2 regions of the Paraburkholderia sp. SUR17 genome follow, and region 1 is predicted to be linked to the other one. Evidence: predicted binding sites of a transcription regulator. Region 1 holds the regulator's gene; the other holds the start of a gene.
The links. Region 1 encodes FliA, which starts transcription of late flagellar genes. Its sites were predicted from a motif close to CTAAAGTTTNNNNNNNNNNNGCCGNTA; they were not measured.

Region 1 (10,360 bases):
CGCCAACGCCGCAGCCCCACGCACGGCGCGCTCACCAAGCAGCTGTTCGCCGCCGGCTTCTCGGCCCAGCTCGTGAAGATGGTGGTGGACAACCTGCCCGAAGGCAAAGACCCGGAAGGCGCGCTGGAATGGGCGCAGTCGGTGCTCGAATCGAACCTGCCCGTGCTCGAAAACGAAGACGCGCTCATGGAGCGCGGCGGCGTGTTCGCGCTGATGGGCCCCACGGGCGTCGGCAAGACCACGACCACGGCGAAGCTCGCGGCGCGCTGCGTGATGCGCTTCGGCGCGAGCAAGGTGGCGCTGCTCACCACGGACAGCTACCGCATTGGCGGCCACGAGCAACTGCGCATCTTCGGCCGCATTCTCGGCGTGTCGGTGCACGCGGTGCGCGACGGCGCCGACCTGCAGCTCGCGCTCACCGAACTCAAGAACAAGCACATCGTGCTGATCGACACGATCGGCATGAGCCAGCGCGACCGCGCCGTGACCGACCAGATCGCCATGCTGTGCAGCGCCGGCCAGCCGGTGCAGCGCCTCTTGCTGATGTCCGCAACGAGCCACGGCGACACGCTCAACGAAGTGGTGCAGGCCTACCAGAGCACGCCGGACAAGGCGCCGCTCGCGGGCTGCATTCTCACCAAGCTCGACGAGGCCACCAACCTGGGCGGCGCGCTGGACACCGTGCTGCGCTACCGGCTGCCGGTTCACTACGTGTCGACCGGCCAGAAGGTGCCGGAGAACCTCTATGTGGCGACGAAGCGTTTCCTGATCCGCAGCGCGTTCTGCATTCCGCGCGAGCACTCGCCCTTCGTGCCGCACGAAGACGACATCCCGGCGCTGCTCTCGGCGCTGTCCACGCGTTCGAATGCCGACCTGCACGAGGTTCGCTTTGGATAAATTCGTAGCCGACCAGGCGGAGGGGCTGCGGCGGCTGCTCGCCCGCAGCGGCTCGCGAGTGATCGCGGTGACCGGCGGCTCGGAGAGCGTCGGACGCACCACGACAGTAGTGAACCTTGCAGCGGCATTGGCCGAGCAGGGCAAAGACGTGCTCGTCATCGACGAGTGCCTGGGCGACCGGTCGGTGAGCGCCACGCTTGGCGGCATGCAACGCGTGGGGAATCTCGCCGGCGTGATGCGCGGCGAGGTGTCGCTCGCGGCGGCCGTGAGCCGGCATCCGCTCGGCTTCGGCGTGCTCTCGGCCTGGCGCGGCAGCCAGGAAGGCTATAGCGCCGAACAGTACGGACTCGTGCTGAACGGCCCCGCCGACGTCGTGCTGATCGACGCCGGGCTCGACAGAAACGGCGCGCTCTCCGGGCTCGCCATGCGCTCGCACGACGTGATGGTCGTGACGCGCGTCTCGGCGCAGGCCATCACCGATGCCTACGCCGCCATGAAACGTCTTCATTTCGCGCACGCAATCGCGCAGTTCCGCGTGCTCGTCAATTACGTCCAAAGCGCGGCCGATGCCCACACGGCATTCGAGAACCTCGCAGGCGTGGCGGGTCGTTACCTCACCGTCTCGCTCGAAAACGCAGGCTGCATTGCGGCTGACCCACACATGGCGCGGGCCGTCGAGCTCGCACGCTGCATCGTGGATGCTTTTCCGTCCACGGCCGCCGCGCGCGACTACCGGCATGTCGCCGCAGAACTGCAGTACTGGCCCATGCGGCCAGCCATGTCGTCGCGCGCGGCCATGACGCGCCCGACCGTAACAACGTCGGCCCCATCGCCATCCATGTGGCAGGCCGACCCGGCCGCCGAATGGCCGTCGGCGCAGCATGCGTGACGCCACTCGGGGACTTCAGGCAGGAGAGCACGATGTATAACGCTCAGGGAAAGATTTCGCAGGACGAGGTGCTGGCGAAGTACGCGCCGCTCGTAAGACGTCTCGGTTTGCAGCTCGTAGCCAAGATGCCGGCGAGCGTGGATCTGGACGATCTGATCCAGGCCGGCATGATCGGTCTGCTCGATGCGGCGAGCCGCTACAAGGAAGATCAGGGCGCGCAGTTCGAAACCTACGCGAGCCAGCGCATTCGCGGCGCCATGCTCGACGAGCTGCGCAGCAACGACTGGCTGCCGCGCAGCCTGCGGCGCACGTCGCGCGAGGTGGAGAGCGCGGTGCACCAGGTGGAGCAGCAATTGGGCCGTTCGGCGAGCGAGACGGAGATCGCCGGGCATCTCAAGATGCCGCTCGACGAATATCAGTCCATGCTGCAGGACCTGCATGGCAGCCAGCTGATCTACTACGAAGACTTCGACCGGTCCGCGGACGACGAGCCGTTTCTCGACCGCTACTGCGTCGATCACTCGGATCCGCTTTCCGCGCTGCTCGACGAAAGCCTGCGCGCGGCGCTGGTGGAAGCCATCGACAAGCTGCCTGAGCGCGAGAAGCTCTTGATGTCGCTCTACTACGAGCGCGGCATGAACCTGCGCGAAATCGGCGCGGTGATGGAAGTGAGCGAATCGCGTGTGTGCCAGCTGCACAGCCAGGCCGTGGCGCGTCTGCGCACGCGTCTGCGCGAACTGGCCTGGGCGGGCGCCGAGGCCGACTGAGAAACCCGAGCGGGGTGCGTTCGAGGGGCGTTCGCGCCTTTCCGGGCGGGTGGCGCTGTTGTTGGCGTTAGAGGGCGCCGGGTAGCGGACCCCGGACCCCGGGGCCCAAGGCGCCGGGCCTCGGGCGGGATCGGTTCGGCCGGCGCTGCGCTGGCTTGTGTGGGGCGGCTGCTTTGCTGCTGCTTTGCTGCCACTTCACCGCTGCTTGAGCGGCACGTCATTCGCACCCTGTCCGCTTGCTGTTCGCGCGTCCTCCAATTCTTCGGCGGCTTTTTCGCCTTCTTTCGGGCCGGCTTCCCGGCTCGTTCATCGGGCCGCTTCAGGCCGTAACACCACTAACATTTTCTTACACCACCCTTTCTGACGGGTGGCTACACTTGCGCCGCGTTATTACGAAGACAATGGGGTTAAACCAGATGCTCAAAAAAATCGCAGGAATCGCCGTGTTGACCGCGGCTTCGGCCGCTGTATCGCTGCCCGCTATGGCGGGTGACCTGAACAATGCGCTCGGCGGGGGCCTCGGCGGGGTAGCGGGTGCCGCGGTGGGCGGCGCGCTGGGCGGCAGCACGGGCTCCGTGATCGGCGGTGCGGTGGGCGGCGGCGCAGGCGCTGCGGTCACGTCGAACCGGCGCGAACGTACGGGCGCCATCGTGGGCGGTGCGCTGGGCGGCGGCGCGGGCACGGCGGCAGGCAACGCGATGGGCGGCCGCACGGGCGGGCTGATCGGTGCGGGACTGGGCGGTGGTGCCGGCGCGGCACTGGGCGGCAACATCTCGCGCAGCAACTCCTACGCGGACGAGGGCGAGCGCGGCTATCGCAGCACCGGCCACCACCGCAAGCATCGCAAGCACTGGGATTGAGCCGCGAGCAGCAAAGGCAAGAGGATCGAGAAAGGCGCAACGACGCCTGAGGTTGAAGGCCGGGGTTGAAAACCGGTCTTGAAAACCGGTTTAAAAACCAGCGTTTGAAAACACAACGGGCCGCACATTCGCATGGATGTGCGGCCCGTTGGTTTTTGGTGCGGCTGGCCGGCGAATTCAGCGGTGGCGCTGCGCCCGGATCATCGCGCCGCGCGCCTCAAAACCCGGCTCCGGGGAAATCGATCAAACTCGCCCGAACGCAGGAATTCGCCCATCCGGCCCGTACAAACCGGCCTTATGCTGCGCGCCCTTGAGCACGTCGAGGGCGCGGCGGTTGTATTCCATGCGAGTGTGGATCAGCACGCCGTTGGTGGCGTTGGAGCGTTTCGCGCGTTCGGCCGCCTTTTGCAGCAGCGCCCATTGCGTGGCGAGCCGCGGGTCGGCGCCGGAGGCCAGCTCCATGCCGCGCCAGCCCGGCGGAAAGCCCAGCTCCGCAAGCTGCGCGTCGCGCTGCTTTTCCAGCGCCGAGAGCTTTTCGACCAGTTCGGTCTTCATCTCGATGATGGGCGGCAGCTGTTCGAGCGGAGAGACGGCGGTCAACGCCTTCTCTTCGCACGCGAGCACCGAAGCGAACGCTTCGACGGCGGCATATTCGTCGATGACGGTGGCAAGGAGGGCGTCTTTCATCACAATCACTCAACTCGCAGTCGGCTTGCCGCGCCCTGACTGGGGCGCACAAGCCGTGGTCAATTGGCTGCTGCACGTGCGCGCTTCGCCCGAAGGTGCGGCGAGGCACGCTGAACGCGCTGGCCAACCGGGGTTAGCTCCCCGCCGACCCCGCGCGCGTTTGCAGCAGGCTACGTGCCGTTTCGAGAACGGCGTCGGCAATCTTGCCGGTATCGATACTCAAGGTGCCGTCGCGCAGCGCCTGCTTGATCGACTCGACGTGTGCCGTATCGATGTCCGCCGCGCCGGACGCGGCGAGGCCGCGCAGTTGCGCCGACAGCGCCGACAGGTTCACGTTCGCGTCGCCGGATGCGCCGCCGCCGGTGGACGGTACGGGGCTGCTGGCTGCGCCTTGCGCGCCAGACGCGGCCGTTTCGCCTTGCTGGGTACGCTGCAGCCCGTCTTTTAGCGACTGCAGGCTCGAATTGCTGGTGGAATCGACTTTCACGATTGGCTTCCTGAACGGTTGACCGCGGTGCCCGGATTCGACTGAGGAATCCGGCTTCCGCGTGGCCTTCTTCGGCCACGGTGGGGCGCGTCATGGGCGCCGCTTTGCCCGGATTAACGGCAGGTACCAATCAAACTTTAGTGCATGGACGGCAAGGCCGCCAAAGCGCCGCGAGGCGCGACGGCTGCACGCAAGGGGCCATAACAGCCCCGGTCGAAACCACTTCACATCATTCGAGGCGCAGCAGGCGCCGGTCCAATCTCCTGTTCAAATCCACCCAACCTGCAACGCTCAAAGCTGGATCTCCACGGTGCCGCCTTCTTTGACGATGCCGCTGATGATCTGGCCGCCCGCCGTCTTCACACGGACCTGCTGGCCGGGCGACGCGTTGTTCATGGCGCTGCCCTCGGACGAAATCGAAAAGCCCGGGCCCTGTGCGACCACGCGCACGGTTTGCCCGATCGTCACGGAACTCGCACTGCGCAGCATGTCCTGGCGCAGCGGCAGCCCGGCAGGCACGCGGACCAGCGCCACGGCGCCGATCGCCTGCGACGGGTCGGTGACCACCGCCTGCGGCAGCAGCGTGAGGTCGCCGTCGCGTGCCACCAGGTCGGCGGCGCTGAGCGGCTCGCCCGGGGCAATCGCGCGCGACGCCGTGTAGTAGGTGGCCTGAACCGAGATCTTCGCCTGAAGGTAGAGCGTCCACGGACGCTCGCCCGCGCAGCGCACGCCCACCGTGGTGCGGCCCCACATGCGGGTGCCGGCGGGCGCGAACGGCTGCATCGTCGTGCAGGCCGCAAGGCCGCGCGGAAATACGTTGGCCACGGTGATGTTGACCTTGCCGGGAAGGCCCACGGCCTGCTGCTGAAGCCAGGCGAGCGCAGCGCGCCGGATCGACTCGCCGTCCTGCTGGCCTTCGGGCACGGCGGCTTGCGCGACTGTGGCGGCCTGAGCCGACTGGGCCGGTTGCGCGGGCTGAACGTTCGATGCAGGCGCCTGCGCCGGCTGCACACGTTGATACGGTTGTGCCGCCTGGGTTCCCTGGGCCGGCACAGCGCGCGGCACCATGCGCTCGAAGCGCGGCGCGGCGGCTGCGTAGCCGCCGCTGGCGGGCGGGTTCATCGCGATGGCCTGCGGCGCGAGATTCGCCTCGCGGCCGCGCGCCGGGATGGTCGCCACAGCGGGTGTCACGACCACCGGCATGACCTGGCTGGCCGCCACGGGCAGGTTCACGCGCGTCAGGCCAGATGCCATGCCGGGCCGGGCCGCCGACGCTTCGCCCGTCCCCGCGATCACGATGGCGCCGTCGGCCTTCGCTGCCTGCTCGAAGCGGTCGCCGGCAGCGGCGGCCGGTCGCATCGACGCGGCGAGGGCGGCTGGGGTGGGCTGCATCCCGGCGTTCGCGCGTTGCGCCGTCACGCCGGCAGGCGCGGATGGGCTCGTCACCATCTTGCTCATGGCGGCCAGTGCATCCGGGTTCTTTTCGCCCGGACCCGGAATCACGATCGGCTCGCCCGTGCCTTGCGCATGCGCGGCATTCGAAGCGAGCAGGGCCAGCGTGCCGGCACTCACCGAGAGCGTCCACGCAAGCGCGACGAAGAGCCCGCGCAGCGCAGGCGCGCGCCTCGCTCGCGCCGGAGCAGCCGGTGCGTGCGAAGTGGTCGATGTCGATGCGCCTCGCGCGGGCGAAGCATCGAAAGCCGTTTCAGCAGCGGTTTCAGCGGTCAACAAGGCGGTCGGAGCATTTGAAGCGGGCTCGTTCATCGCCACTCTCCACGGCCCCCGGGGGACCAGACAGGCGCCAGGCAAGAAGCCGGACAAGAAGCAAGACAAGAAGAAGCCAAACAAGGCGGCCAGACAAGGGCTAACCCAAGGGCCAACCAGGGGCCAACCAAGGGCCAACAATACGAGAGGCATTCTAGAGACACCCCCCTTCGCGCAAACGTTGAATAGAGGCCCCCTTCCCCGGCTATTCCTCCGATTGCTGCTTGCGTCCCAGACCTAAGATGCTCCACAAGCAAAAAGGCCTTCCACGCAGCCGCTACTGCAAGCGTGACGCAAGGAAGCGTTTTTTCGGAGAACCGCAATGCTGGACAAACTCGATGCCGAATTCGCCTTTGGGCGCGAGGCGCTCGATGTGCGCGCATACCGTCAGGAACTGCTCTCGTCGAACATCGCCAACTCGGACACGCCGGGCTACAAGGCACGCGACGTCGATTTCGCGTCGTCGCTCGCCGGTGCGCTGAGGAAGAGCGGCGCTGCGACCGGAACGGCCACCTCGAACGCGGCACCGCTCGCCATGGCGCAGCCGGCCGGCGTGACGAGCGGCATGACCATGGCGACGACCGAAGCGGGCCACATGGCCGGCAAGGCGCGCTTGACGCCCACGGGCGGTTCCCCCGACGACTACGGCCAGCTCCAGTACCGCATTCCCACGCAACCGGCGCTTGACGGCAACACCGTCGACCTCGACAGCGAGCGGGTGCAGTTCGCCGACAACACGCTGCACTTCGAGACCGGCATGACCGTGCTCACGCAGCAGATCAAAGGCATGCTCGCGGCCATCACGTCAGGCAGCTGACGCGGCGGCCTGCATTCGTGCAGGGCAAGCAGGAAAGCAGGAAGCCAGACCACGGCACAGGCAGCAGGCTGCGCCGGTCAGGCAAGAGACAAATCGCTACGGGAAAGCAGGCGGGCCGTGCGCAGGAGGCACCGGAAGCGCGAAAGCGCAAAGGTGACAGGCGCGGCCCGCCACAACCGCCGGCCAACGCAGGCCGGCAACGAGAGGTGAGATTCGCCATGCCATCGCTGATGAACATCTTTAGCGTCGCCGGCTCTGCGCTGTCCGCGCAGTCGGAGCGGCTCAACGTGACCGCGTCGAACCTCGCGAACGCGGACAGCACGACGGGACCGGACGGCAAGCCGTACAAGGCCAAGCAGGTCGTCTTCGCGGTGCAGCCGCTGGGCGGCGCGCGCACGCAGAGCGGCCAGCAGGTGGGCGGCGTGCAGGTGACGGGCGTGGTCGACGACCCGACGCCCATGAAGACTTCCTACGACCCCGGCAACCCGGCGGCGGACGCGAACGGCTACGTGACCTTGCCGAACGTGGATCCGGTGCAGGAAATGGTGAACATGATTTCGGCGTCGCGCTCGTACCAGGCGAACGTGGAAACCCTGAACACCGCCAAGACGCTGATGCTCAAGACGCTCACTATCGGCACCTGAACCGGCACCTGAATCGGCACCTGAAGAACAGACGGAGAACCGCCTTGACCACCCAGACCACGATCGGCAGCAACGGCACGACCATTTCGCAGACGCTGCTCGACACCATGAACGGCACTTCGAGCGCAAGCAGCTCGTCGTCGAGTTCGTCCAGCACGTCGAGCACGTCGCCCACGGCGCTGCAGAACACGTTCCTGCAACTGCTCATCGCGCAGATGAAGAACCAGGACCCGACCAACCCGATGGACAGCTCGCAGATGACCTCGCAGCTCGCCCAGATCAACACGGTGACGGGCATCAGTCAGCTCAACACGTCGCTCAGCTCGCTTGCTACGCAACTGAATGCGAGCCAGCAGGGCCAGGCGGCGCTCCTGATCGGCTCCACGGTGCTTGCGCCGGGATCGACCTCGACGGTGGCAAGCGGCAAGGCATCGGCCATCGGCTTGCAGGTGGCCACCGCGGCGAGCAACGTGCAGGTCACCATCAAGAACTCGTCGGGCCAGGTGGTCAACACGATCAACGTGGGCAGCGTGCCGGCAGGCGTCACGCCCATTTCGTGGACGCCCACCGACGCGCAGGGCAACACGCTCGCCGACGGCACGTACACCATCAGCGCGACCGGCACGATTGCCGGCAAGTCGGGCTCGCCCACCACGCTGTCGGCCGCCACGGTGCAAAGCGTCGTGCAGCAGACGGACGGCACGCCGGGCCTCGTGCTCTCGAACGGCAACACGATCGGCATGACGGGCGTGGCCGCGATCCTGTAAGGCGCGCGCCACAGGGCTCTCGGAGCTCTCAGGCAGATTCACAGCACAGTATTCATCGATATATCCCGATACGGAGATCGTCATGGGTTATCAACAAGGTTTGAGCGGTTTGTCGAGCGCGTCCAACGACCTCGACGTGATCGGCAACAACATCGCGAACGCGAACACGATCGGCTTCAAGCAGGGCGCGGCGGTTTTCGCGGATGTCTACGCGAACTCGGTGGCCACGGCGGTCAATAACCAGATCGGCCTCGGCTCGCGCCTTGCGGCCGTGCAGCAGCAGTACAGCCAGGGCACGATCACCACGACCAACCAGGCGCTGGACGTGGCGATCAACGGCAACGGCTTCTTCCAGATGTCGAACAACGGCACGCTCACGTACTCGCGTAACGGCGTGTTCCAGCTGGACAACCAGGGCTATATCACCGACACCAGCGGCCTCAAGCTGATGGGCTACGCCGCGAGCAACGGCGGCGTCATCAACACGGCCAGCACGGTGCCGCTGCAGGTGCCCACCACCAACATCGCGCCCACGGCCACCAGCGTGATTACCGGCCAGTTCAACCTGAACGCGCAGGATTCGCTCATGCTGGGCGCGCCCACCGTGGCCGTGACGACCACGGGTTCGCTCGCCACCAGCGGCTCCACCATCACGAACGGCGCCACGGGCACGAACCTGGACCACTACACGATCAACTTCACGTCGCCCACCACCTACACGGTGACGGACACGACCACGGGCGTGACCGGCTCGGCGCAGACCTACAGCACGGGCGCGGCGATTTCGCTCGGCACGGGCCAGACCGTCACGCTGACGGGCACCCCGGTTGCGGGCGACAGCGTGGCCATTACGCCGAACCCCACCGCGTTCAACGCCAACAGCGCGAGCACGTACAACTACCCGACCTCGATTCAGGCGTACGACTCGCTGGGCGGCACGCAGACGGTGGACCTGTACTTCGCGAAGACGGGCGTGGGCGCATGGACCGTGTACGGCGGCGTGGCCGGCGGCACGATCTCGAAGATCGGCACGGCCACGTTCAATTCGTCCGGCACGCTGGTGAGCACGACGGACGCCTCGGGCGCCGCGACCACCACGCCGCTCGCGTTCAACTTCACGATTCCGACCAGCGACGGTTCGTCCACGCCGCAGTCGCTCACGTTCAACATCGCGGGCACGACGCAGTTCGGCGGCAAGGACGGCACCAACAACCTGACGCAAGACGGCTTTGCGGCAGGCCAGCTGACCAACTTCACGGTGGGCACGGACGGCACGCTCACGGGCAACTACTCGAACGGCAAGACCCAGGCGCTCGGCCAGGTGGTGCTTGCCAACTTCAACAACCCGAACGGCCTCGTGGACCTGGGCAACAACCAGTACGAAGCCACCTCGGCCTCGGGCGTGGCGCAGATCTCCGCGCCGGGCAGCACGAACCACGGCACGCTGCAAGGCGGCGCGGTGGAAAACTCGAACGTCGATCTCACGAGCGAGCTGGTGAACCTGATCACGGCGCAGCGCAACTACCAGGCGAACGCGCAGACGATCAAGACCCAGCAGACCGTCGACCAGACGCTCATCAACCTGTAATACCTGGCGGCCTCATCATGGACCGGCTGATCTATACCGCGATGACGGGCGCCACCCAGGCGCTCGAGCAGCAGGCTGTCGTCGCGAACAATCTGGCGAACGTCTCCACGACGGGCTTTCGCGCGCAGCTTGCCGCGTTTCGCGCCGTGCCGATGTCGTTCGGCGACGGCAACACGGTGAACACGGACACCAC
Region 2 (10,360 bases), 840 kb from region 1:
GCCGGCGGCGTCGTTGACCAGGTGCACGATACCGCCGAAGGCACCGCCCTCGCCCGCGCGCAGGATCAGAATGACGGGTGCAATGGTTACGAAGATGCCGGCAAAGAGTTTCGCGACTTCCTCGATGGGCGCCCAGTTGAAGCCGTTGCCGATGCGCGCCACACGCGGCGTCACGGCAAGCGAAATCAGCGTGATCGCAACGAGCGCAACGTCGCGCACCGCGTTTTGCAGTTCGACGTGTACGCCCATCAGGTCGAAGGTTACGCCGGGCTTCCACAGGCCGCTCGCGAGCACGAGCGCGACGACGCCCGCGAGCAGCAACAGATTGATCTTGCCGTCGATACCGAACGACACCGTATCGGGCGTGGGATCGAGTCTCGCCGGCCGCGCTTCTTCGCGCCGCGCCCAGTACCAGCTATCGAGCGCAAAGAACACTGCCAGCAGCACGCCGCAGACGAACAGCATGGGCAACGCGAGATGCTGGGTCGTCCAGAAAAAGCCCACGCCATTGAGGAAGCCGAGAAAGAGCGGCGGATCGCCGAGCGGCGACAGCGAGCCGCCCGCATTCGCCACGAGGAAGATGAAGAACACGACGACATGGACGACGTGCCGGCGGTTGTCGTTGGCGCGCAGCAGCGGCCGGATCAGCAGCATGGCCGCGCCCGTCGTCCCCATGATGCTGGCGAGCGCGGTGCCAAGCGCGAGCATCGCGGTATTGACGCGCGCCGAGCCGTGCAGATTGCCGCGCACGCAGATGCCGCCGGCCACGGTATAGAGCGCCGTCAGCAACACGATGAACGGCACGTATTCCTCGACGAGCGCGTGCAGCAGCGTGCGCCACGCGGCCGCGAGGCCGAACGCTGCGCCGAACGGCACGATGAAGAGCACCGCCCACGCCGCGGCGATCTTGCCGAAGTGGTGATGCCAGAAGGCCGGCGCGACAATCGGAAAGATGGCGATGGAGAGCAGCATGCCGGCGAACGGCACCGTCCACCACGCCGACAAGGCAGCCCCATCGAGCGTCGCGGCGACGGCGAGCGCGGGCCACACGGCCAACAATGCAAACGCGGCATATGCAGCAAAGAGGGCCACGCCTGCACTCGCGGCGTGTCGTGTCATGTTCAAGTCCTTGTTTGTTGTAGAAACGCCGTGGATGCGCCGTCAATGTGGAGCGTGGCGGCAGCGCGGTCGGCGAAATGGGTTCAACGCGCGAGCACGAAGCACGAAGTTCCGGGCGACCCGTCAGTGTGGCGTGTCCGGTTGGTGTTTCGCCTGTCCGGCTGTCCGGCTATCCCGCAGGTCCGGCGTCGAACGCGTGGCGCACCGGCACGCAGCAAGCCGCCGTGCCGCCGCATGCGGCCGCGCGGCACACGTGTCACGCCCCGCGCACGATCACCACATGCACGCGATAAGGACCGTGCGCGCCCAGCACGATGGTCTGTTCGATATCGCCGGTGCGCGACGGCCCCGAAACGAAATTGACGGCACGAGGCAGTTCGCCGCGTTCGGCGCGAATCAGCGCGAACGCATCCTCCTGTCCGGCCACGATGCGCGAAGCCGGCACGATCGCAACGTGCGTCTCCGGCAGCAGCGCCCCGGACGCCCACGTCTCGGGTCCGGAGAGCAGCACCAGCGTGCCCGTCTCCGCGACCGCGCAAAAGCAGCCGGTCACGCCGACAAGATCGGTATCCACAGGTTTGCGGAATTCGATGGCGAGTCCCGCGTCGGCCCAGGCAAGTTCCGTGAGCGTCGCCCACGCCACGCCGGTGAGCGGCAAGCCGTTCGTCTCCAGGTAGCGGCGCACGGCGGCGGGCACCTGGGCGAGCGTATCCACTTCGTCCACCGTGGTGGCCATTTTGTGAGCGGCCTCGATGAAGCAGGCCTTCAGATCGGCGGGCAATGGCGGACGCGGACCTTGCGGATGACGCGCGAGGTAGTCCGCGACCGCTGCGCGCTCCGGCGCGGTGGGCTCGGCGTCGCGTCCCTGCGCAGCGCGAATGCGCGCGAGGATGTTGCGACGGGCAGCGGATGTATCCATGAAGCGGTCCTCGTGTCGTGGGCGGATCGAGTATCGCGGAATTATACCGGCGGGGGATGCACCGCCGCGGGGGCAAACGGCCTATTCCAGGCGGCCGGATGGCGGCAAACACGCGGCCATCGCAGAATGAGCGATCAAGTCGCTCCACGGCGGCGCCGCACAGCGCGATCTATTTGCCCGAGGTCTCGTCGTCGGCCAGCTGCTCGATGCCGAACACCTGGCGCAGGTAGGCCAGGTACGCCTTGTCGTCGCACATGTTCTTGCCCGGTGAGTCGGAGAGCTTCGCCACAGGCTGCCCGTTGCAGCGGACCATCTTGATGACGATCTGCAGCGGGTTGTAGCCGAGGTCGTTGGTGAGATTCGTACCGACGCCGAAGGCCAGCTTGCAGCGCCCGCGGAAGCGCTCGTAGAGCTGCAGCACCTTCGGGATGTCGAGCGCATCGGAGAACACGAGCACCTTGGTACGCGGGTCGCAGCGATTCGCTTCGTAGTGGCTGATAAGGCGCTCGCCCCAGTCGAACGGATCGCCCGAGTCGTGCCGCGCGCCGTCGAAGAGCTTGCAGAAATACATGTCGAAGTCGCGCAGAAACGCCTTCATGCCGTAGACGTCGGAAAGCGCGATGCCGAGGTCGCCGCGGTACTCCTTCGCCCACATTTCGAAACCGTAGGTCTGCGAATCGCGCAGCCGCGGACCCAAGGCCTGACACGCCTGCAGATATTCGTGAGCCATGGTGCCGAGCGGCGTGAGGCCGTGCTTCATGGCATAGAACACGTTGCTCGTGCCGGCGAACTGCGGGCCCAGGCCGTCTTTGAGCGTCAGGATCACTTCCTCATGCCAGCGCTTCGAGAAGCGCCGGCGCGTGCCGTAGTCGGCGATCTTGCAGTCGGCGAACTCCGGTTTCGCGCCCAGCAGCGTGATCTTCTCGCGCAGCCGCTCGCGGCCCACGGCGTAGTCGGGCTGCTGCTGCGTGTTGCGGAAGTAGACCTCGTTGACGATGGCAAGCACCGGAATCTCGAAGAGAATGGTGTGCAGCCACGGCCCTTTGATCTCGATGTCGATCTCGCCGTTGCCCTTCGGCGACGGTGTCACCGAAATGTATTTTTCGTTGAGCTGAAAGAGCGCCAGAAAGTCGACGAAATCGCTCTTGATGAAACGCATCTGCCGCAGATAGTCGAGTTCGGGCTCCGTGAAACGCAATTTGCAGAGCAGGCGCAGCTCACTGCAAATCTCGTCGATGTAGGGAACCAGGTCGACATTCGGCGTGCGGCAACGGAAGCGATATTCCACACTCGCGGCGGGGAAATGATGCAGCACCACCTGCATCATCGTGAACTTGTACAGATCGGTATCGAGCAGCGAAGTAATGATCATGGTGTGGCGGCTGGACTGCGGTCGGACGGTCGCGCGGTCACGACGTCCGCACGCCCGCGCTTGCAGGGCACGTCCCCCGCGCCCTTTGGTCGCCATGTTACCGCAAGGCGTCGGCACGGCACGTGCCAGCACACCGGCTGGACAAGGCTCATCGCGCCATGACAGCCGCGGCGCGACCCATAAACTAATCACCAAACGATATAAGCCGGCCTGTCAGCGTGTGGATTCGTCTTTTGACGTTCAGTTACAATACCGGTTTTGGCGTTTCGCCACCCCTGATACTGCACGCAGGAGCTGCCTGAATGACTCACGTTGTGACCGAAAGCTGCATTAAGTGCCGCTATACCGACTGCGTCGATGTGTGCCCGGTGGACTGCTTTCGCGAAGGTCCCAACTTCCTCGCGATCGACCCGGATGAGTGCATCGACTGCGCTGTGTGCGTGGCCGAGTGCCCGGTGAACGCGATCTACGCCGAAGAAGACGTGCCGGGCGACCAGCAGGACTTCATTCCGCTGAACGCCGAACTGGCGAAGGCATGGCCGAGCATCACGAAGACCAAGCAGCCGCTGCCGGAAGCCGACGAATTCAAGGACGTGAAGGACAAGCTGTCGCTGCTGCAGCGCTAAGCGACATCGGGGCTTGTCTATCAGGCCGGTCCGGCAGGCGCTACGACAAGAAGCGCACGCAGGAAATACGCCTCGCCGAAGCCCCGAAGTATTGACAGCGTCTGAAGTACCCCATAGAATCTCGCTTCTCTGCTTTTGTTGTTCCCCGATAGCTCAGTCGGTAGAGCGCCGGACTGTTAATCCGTAGGTCCCTGGTTCGAGCCCAGGTCGGGGAGCCAAGAAATTGCAAAAGCCCGTTAACCATAACGGGCTTTTTTACGTAGTGAACGGTTGTATTGCTGTTCCCCGATAGCTCAGTCGGTAGAGCGCCGGACTGTTAATCCGTAGGTCCCTGGTTCGAGCCCAGGTCGGGGAGCCAAAAGATATCGAAGGGATTACGTGTCTTCACGTAATCCCTTTTTTCTTTTCCGGCAGAGCGGTGGCGAGTCGCCGCGCGAGTTCGTCGATAATGTGGATCTGTCATTCCCGCCGATCGATCCACGATGAACCTCGCCAAACGCACTCACGACTTCTCCACGACGCGAAACCCGCGCCTGCGCGTCACCGCACGATGCGCTGCCGCCGTCGGTACCGCGTTCCTCGCGGCCACGACAGCCGCGGCATACGGCGAGGAGATCGGCAGCGTCAACACGAATTTCCGCATCACGGGCTCCGACCGCGTGGTGGTCGAAGCCTACGACGACCCGCTCGTGGATGGCGTCACCTGCTATGTCTCGCGGGCACGCACCGGCGGCATCAAGGGCACGCTGGGCGTAGCCGAAGATCCGACGGAGGCGTCCATCGCATGTCGCCAGGTCGGGCCGATCCACTTCACAGGCAACCTCAAGCAGCAGTCGGACGTGTTCACGGAACGCATGTCGTTCATCTTCAAGACGCTGCACGTGGTGCGCGTCGTGGATGCAAAGCGCAACGCGCTCGTCTATCTGACCTACAGTGACCGCGTGGTAAGCGGCAGCGCCAAGAATAGCGTGAGCGCCGTGCCCGTCCCCGCGGGCACGCCCATTCCGTTGAAGTAGGCGCGCCGCACACGCCTACCGCACCCGACTCGACAGACCCGCAAGCCCGAAACCATGACCGTGACCCGCTTCCGCGATTCCGCCCATTACTGGCGCACGCCGCTGTTGCCCGGCGCGGACCTGCTCACCGCGGAATATCACGATCACGAGTTCACACCGCACTGGCACGACGCCTACACGATTCCCGTGATCGAAGAAGGCGCGGAACGCTATCGCTATCGCGCCACGCACTACGTCGCCGAAGCGGGCAGCGTGCCGGTGATCAATCCCGGCGAGGTGCATACGGGCTCGCGTGCCGTGGACGAAGGCTGGCGCTATCGGGTGATGTACGTGCCGATCGAGTACATGCACAGCCTCGCGCAGGACATCGCGGGCGGCGCGCAGCCGCTGCCGTGGTTCGACGCCGATGTGATTCGCGACGCCGACCTGGCGCGCCGCCTCTCTCGTGCGCACCAGCTACTCGAAGCCGGCGCCGCCGGACTGCCCGCTCTGACGTCCACGCCGACGGCGGACCCGCTCGCTGCCGAATCGGCATTGCTCGACGCGCTCTCCACGCTGCTCGTCCGCTACGGCCGCACGCCGCCGGAACACGTGCTGCGCCCGGCGCGCGACCCGCGTGTGGCAACGATGAAGGAACACCTCGCCAGCCATCTCGCCACGCCGCTTCTGCTTGCCGACCTCGCGGCAGCGGTCAGCCTTTCGCCCTTTCACGCGGCACGCCTTTTCGCCCAGGCTACGGGGCTACCGCCGCACGCGTGGCGCAACCAGATTCGCCTGCAACGCGCGCTTGCGCCCCTGCGCGCGGGCCGGCCAGTGGCCGAGGTCGCGGCGGCCACCGGCTTCGTCGATCAGAGCCACTTCACGCGCCATTTCCGCCGCATGTTCGGCGTGCCGCCGGGGCGCTGGCAAGCGGCATAACCGCCCCGGGAACACCCTCCGCACCCCGCCGCAAGAACGTACAAGCCAGCTGCCTACGCCCTCCGTTAAGCTCGCGGCAAAAGGAGGAGAGAGTGACCCGTTCCATTCGCTTCAAGGAATTCACGGCGGGCGCGCGCGACACGATTCCGATGATGGTCGGCGCCGCCCCGTTCGGCATCATCTTCGGCACGCTCGTCACGTCGGGACCGCTTCACGTGTGGCAAGGGCAGTTGATGTCCCTCGCGGTATTCGCCGGCTCGGCGCAGTTCATTGCGCTCGGCCTGATTGCGGGCAGCGCGAGCTTTCCGGTCGTGCTCGGCACGACGCTCGTGGTGAATCTGCGGCATCTGCTGTACAGCGCGACGCTCGCGCCCTATGTGGCGCACCTGCCGCTGCGCTGGCGGCTGGTGCTCGCCGGCCTGCTCACCGACGAAGTATTCGCCGTGGCCTGGGCCTACTATCGTCGTCAGCCGCATGGCCGGTTCGACGCCATTGGCCCCTGGTACTTCTTCGGCTCCGGGCTCGCCATGTACGTGAACTGGCAGCTCTGGACGGCGGCCGGGCTGCTGTTCGGCGCGGCCTTTCCGGGACTGCAGTCGCTCGGGCTCGACTTCGCGATGGTCGCCACCTTCATCGCCATCGTCGTGCCGCAGTTGGTGGCCGTTCGCTACTTCGCGGCCGCGGTCACCGCGGGCACGCTCGCGCTGCTCTGGCAGACGTGGCCCTACAAGCTCGGACTACTGGGCGCCGTGCTCGCCGGCGTCGCGGTGGGTGTCGCGCTGTCGCTGCCGGGCGCCTCGCGCGGACGCACCGCAGAGGCAAGCCGATGAACTACGCGCTCCTGATTCTCGGCATGGCGCTCATCACCTGGGCGATCCGCGCGGCCGTGTTCGTGCTGGGCGACCGCGTCGTCTTTCCGCCGCTCGTGCGCACGGCGCTTGGCTTCTTGCCCGTCACCGTGCTCACGGCGCTCATCGTTCCCATGGCGGTCGCCCCGCACGGCAGCCCTGAGTTGACGTGGCGCAATCCGCAGCTCGTCGGCGCGCTCGCGGCCATTGCCGTGAGTGCGCTCACGCGCCGCCCACTGCTCACTATCGCCGTGGGGCTCGCCGTGTTCTTTGTCTGGCAAGGCGTCGTGCTGCGTTAGCGCCACCCGTCCCTTCCCCGTCCACCGAACGTGAGCCCCCGGCGCGCCAGCCCCGGAAGCCGGCGTTTCGTGCGCTGCGTCATGACTTCCTCAAGTTTGCCCACCGCACGCCGTTAAACAGATCGAAGTCCGCCGATCGAAATCCGCTTTTCGCGCCGGCTCCGGCCCTGGTGCCCGCCGGCCTGGCGGCGCGCAATGCGCCCGAATCGCACGCAGATCGCACGCCGCGCGTCGTCCGTCCACCGGGCCGTCACGAACGTGAAGACGCCGGCAACCCGCGCGAAGGACGCTCCGCCGGCATACAGCAGATACGCCACGGCGCCACGAAGAGGGGCGGACCGGGGAAACGGGATAACAACATGGGCCAGATCACCCTTACGCTGAAGGAAGAAACCCTTGTGTCGCTACGCAAGGATTTCGACGCGTTCCTGCGCGTGTCGCTCAAGCTCGACCCGCAGTTCGCGACGCCCTCGTTCGAGGACTTCCTGCGTGCGAAGCTGCTCGACAACATGGTGCCGCTCACCGAGCACGCGGTGCAGCGCATGCTTCAGGGCGGCCAGTACGCGTGGGCAAAACGCACGCTCGACAAGGAATTTCCGGACGTCGTCGCCATCCTGATGCGGCAGGCCGCCGAGTACGGCTTCGGTTTCGCCGCCCGCTCCGAATGGACGCCCGACGAGCTCGCCAAGCACTGTCGCGACTGGGCCACGGCGATCGTCAACGAGGCGCAGGCCGCGCCCAACCTGATCGATCCGCTCTCGGCGCAGATCAAGTCGGCCGTGCAGGACATCCAGACGCTCGAAGAAGTGATGCAGACGCCGGCGTGGCGGCTCGCGGAATCGCTGCGCCAGCGCATCTACGAGGCGAAGATCGCCTGCGAAACGAGTGTGGGCAGCGCGTCGCGCGAAAAGCTGGGCGAGTTGCGCGGGCTGCTGCGCCTTGGCATTTCGCACGGCTCGTTCCAGAAGCAGGAAGCGCAGCAGATCATGGAATACCTGCGCCTGCTCAAGCCCGAGATCTTCGTCGAAGAACCGTACGACGTATTCGCCCGCCTCGCGGCCTGGCTGCGCAACGTCTTCACGCCGCCCGTGCGCAACCAGCAACAGCAGCAGCGTCAGTCGCGCTGAGGGCGCAGCGCTGACGCCCGCATTCCAGCCGCTTCGGCCTCGGATGCAATAACCCTGCTCAGTCCCACATCTTCCTGAGCTTCGCCGCAATCTCCACCTTGGCGTGAGCCGCCGCAGCCAGCCCCGCCGCTGTCGGCGCGGCGGCGACGGGCACGGGCGGCCACGCACGCGCCTCGAAGAGCGGCAATAGCGGCGCCGGAATGAAGCGCGTGCGCGAGGCCCAGACGTGCCGGTCGCCGGATTGCGTCTGATTGTGCACATAGAACCGTTGCGGCACGACGATGTGCAGGTCTTCCTTCGCGCGCGTCATCGCCACGTAGAGCAGGCGGCGCTCCTCGTCGATCTCTTCGTCGCTGCCGGTGCCGAGGTCGGACGGAATGCAGCCGTCCACGCCGTTGAGCACGAACACGTTGCGCCACTCCTGGCCCTTCGCCGAATGGATCGTGGAGAGGATCAGGTAGTCCTCGTCGAGCAGCGGCACGCCGGACTCGCCGCTCGTGGCGTCGGGCGGATCGAGCGTGAGTTCCGTGAGAAAGCGTTCGCGCGACGGGTACGTGCCCGCAATGCTTTCCATCTGCAGCACGTCCGCGTGACGCATGGCGGCGTCTTCGTGGTTGCGTTCCAGATGCGGTTCGTACCAGCGGCGGATCAGCTCGAACTCGGCAGGCCATGCACTCGTGCGCGAGCAGACCGTCGACATCATCGCGACGAACGCGGCCCAGTCTTCTGCGGCGCGCGGTGGCGGCGCGAATGCCGCGAGCGCGTCGGCGGCGGGCCAGGTGCCCTTGCAGGCTGCGACCTGATCGAGCAGCCGCGCCGCCGTGGCCGGCCCCACGCCAGGCAGCAGTTGCACGACCCGAAAGCCCGCCACGCGGTCGAGCGGATTTTCCGCCCAACGCAGCACGGCGAGCACGTCTTTCACGTGCACGGAATCGAGAAAACGCAGCCCCCCGAACTTGACGAACGGAATGTTGCGTCGAGCCAGCTCCACTTCGAGCGCCGCGCTGTGGTGCGCGGCGCGAAACAGCACCGCCTGCGACTTCAGTTTCATGCCCGCTTCGCGCGCCTCGAGCACCTGCTCGACGACATAGCGCGCTTGCGTGGCTTCGTCGGCCACGGTAACGAGCCGCGGACGCTGCTCGCTCGCGCGGTCGGTCCAGAGGTTCTTCGCGAAGCGCTCTTTGGCGAGCCCGATCACCGCGTTCGACGCCTCGAGAATGGGCGCCGTGGAACGGTAGTTGCGCTCGAGCATGACCTGCCGCGCGGGCGGATCGAACTGCGCGGGAAAGTCGAGGATGTTGCGCACCGTGGCGCCGCGAAACGAGTAGATGGCCTGGGCGTCGTCGCCCACCACCGTCAGGCCGCGCCCGTCGGGCTTGAGGGCGAGCAGGATCGACGCCTGCAGGCGGTTCGTGTCCTGGTACTCGTCCACGAGCACGTGATCGAAGCGCGCGGAAAGCTCGGCGGCGAGCGCGGGCTCCGCGGCCATGTGCGCCCAGTACAGCAGCAGGTCGTCGTAGTCGAGCACGTTCTGCGCCTGTTTCGCCTCGACGTAGCGGGCAAAGAGCGCGCGCAGGTCCGCCTCCCACTCGCAGCACCACGGAAACGCACGGGCGAGCACATCGGCGAGCGACGCACCGGTATTCACGACGCGCGAATAGATCGAGAGACACGTGGACTTCGACGGGAACCGCCGTTCCTTCGCCGACAAACCGAGTTCGTGGCGCACGAGGTTGATGAGGTCCGCGGAATCTTCGCGGTCGTTGATGGTGAAGCCCGGCGCGAGGCCGATGCGCTCGGCGTACTCGCGCAAGAGCCGCGCGCCCACGCCGTGGAACGTGCCGGCCCACATGAGCCCGTGCGCGAGCGCCGCAGACGCGCCCGGCACCCCGGCGGCGATGCGCGTCACGCGGCGCGTCATTTCGTCGGCGGCGCGGCGCGAGAAGGTGAGCAGCAGGATGCGATGCGGGTCCGCTCCGTTCACGACAAGATGGGCCACGCGATGCGCGAGCGTATTGGTCTTGCCCGAGCCCGCGCCCGCGATCACCACGAGCGGCGCGGGCGCGCCGGCCTCGCCGACGCCGTGCTCGACGGCCGCGCGCTGGGCGTCGTTGAG

Region 2: the regulator FliA is predicted to act here: its motif matches at 7,207-7,233, upstream of P2869_RS12685 (DUF4088 family protein).

Annotation. Positions count from the first base shown of each region.
Region 1 covers NZ_CP120508.1:3,709,248-3,719,607, reverse strand. The annotation lists gene flhF (flagellar biosynthesis protein FlhF) at 1-897, shown strand, start outside; gene P2869_RS16665 (AAA family ATPase) at 890-1,786, shown strand; gene P2869_RS16660 (RNA polymerase sigma factor FliA) at 1,819-2,553, shown strand; gene P2869_RS16655 (hypothetical protein) at 2,970-3,413, shown strand; gene P2869_RS16650 (flagellar protein FlgN) at 3,657-4,100, opposite strand; gene flgM (flagellar biosynthesis anti-sigma factor FlgM) at 4,234-4,587, opposite strand; gene flgA (flagellar basal body P-ring formation chaperone FlgA) at 4,879-6,351, opposite strand; gene flgB (flagellar basal body rod protein FlgB) at 6,674-7,168, shown strand; gene flgC (flagellar basal body rod protein FlgC) at 7,387-7,812, shown strand; gene P2869_RS16625 (flagellar hook assembly protein FlgD) at 7,857-8,579, shown strand; gene P2869_RS16620 (flagellar hook protein FlgE) at 8,662-10,167, shown strand; gene flgF (flagellar basal-body rod protein FlgF) at 10,185-10,360, shown strand, end outside.
Region 2 covers NZ_CP120508.1:2,867,150-2,877,509, forward strand. The annotation lists gene P2869_RS12635 (sodium:proton antiporter) at 1-1,119, opposite strand, end outside; gene P2869_RS12640 (lactate utilization protein C) at 1,376-2,038, opposite strand; gene pncB (nicotinate phosphoribosyltransferase) at 2,208-3,410, opposite strand; gene fdxA (ferredoxin FdxA) at 3,713-4,036, shown strand; tRNA gene P2869_RS12655 (tRNA-Asn) at 4,179-4,254, shown strand; tRNA gene P2869_RS12660 (tRNA-Asn) at 4,319-4,394, shown strand; gene P2869_RS12665 (CreA family protein) at 4,519-5,052, shown strand; gene P2869_RS12670 (AraC family transcriptional regulator) at 5,107-5,970, shown strand; gene P2869_RS12675 (AzlC family ABC transporter permease) at 6,120-6,800, shown strand; gene P2869_RS12680 (AzlD domain-containing protein) at 6,797-7,117, shown strand; gene P2869_RS12685 (DUF4088 family protein) at 7,477-8,244, shown strand; gene P2869_RS12690 (ATP-dependent helicase) at 8,303-10,360, opposite strand, start outside.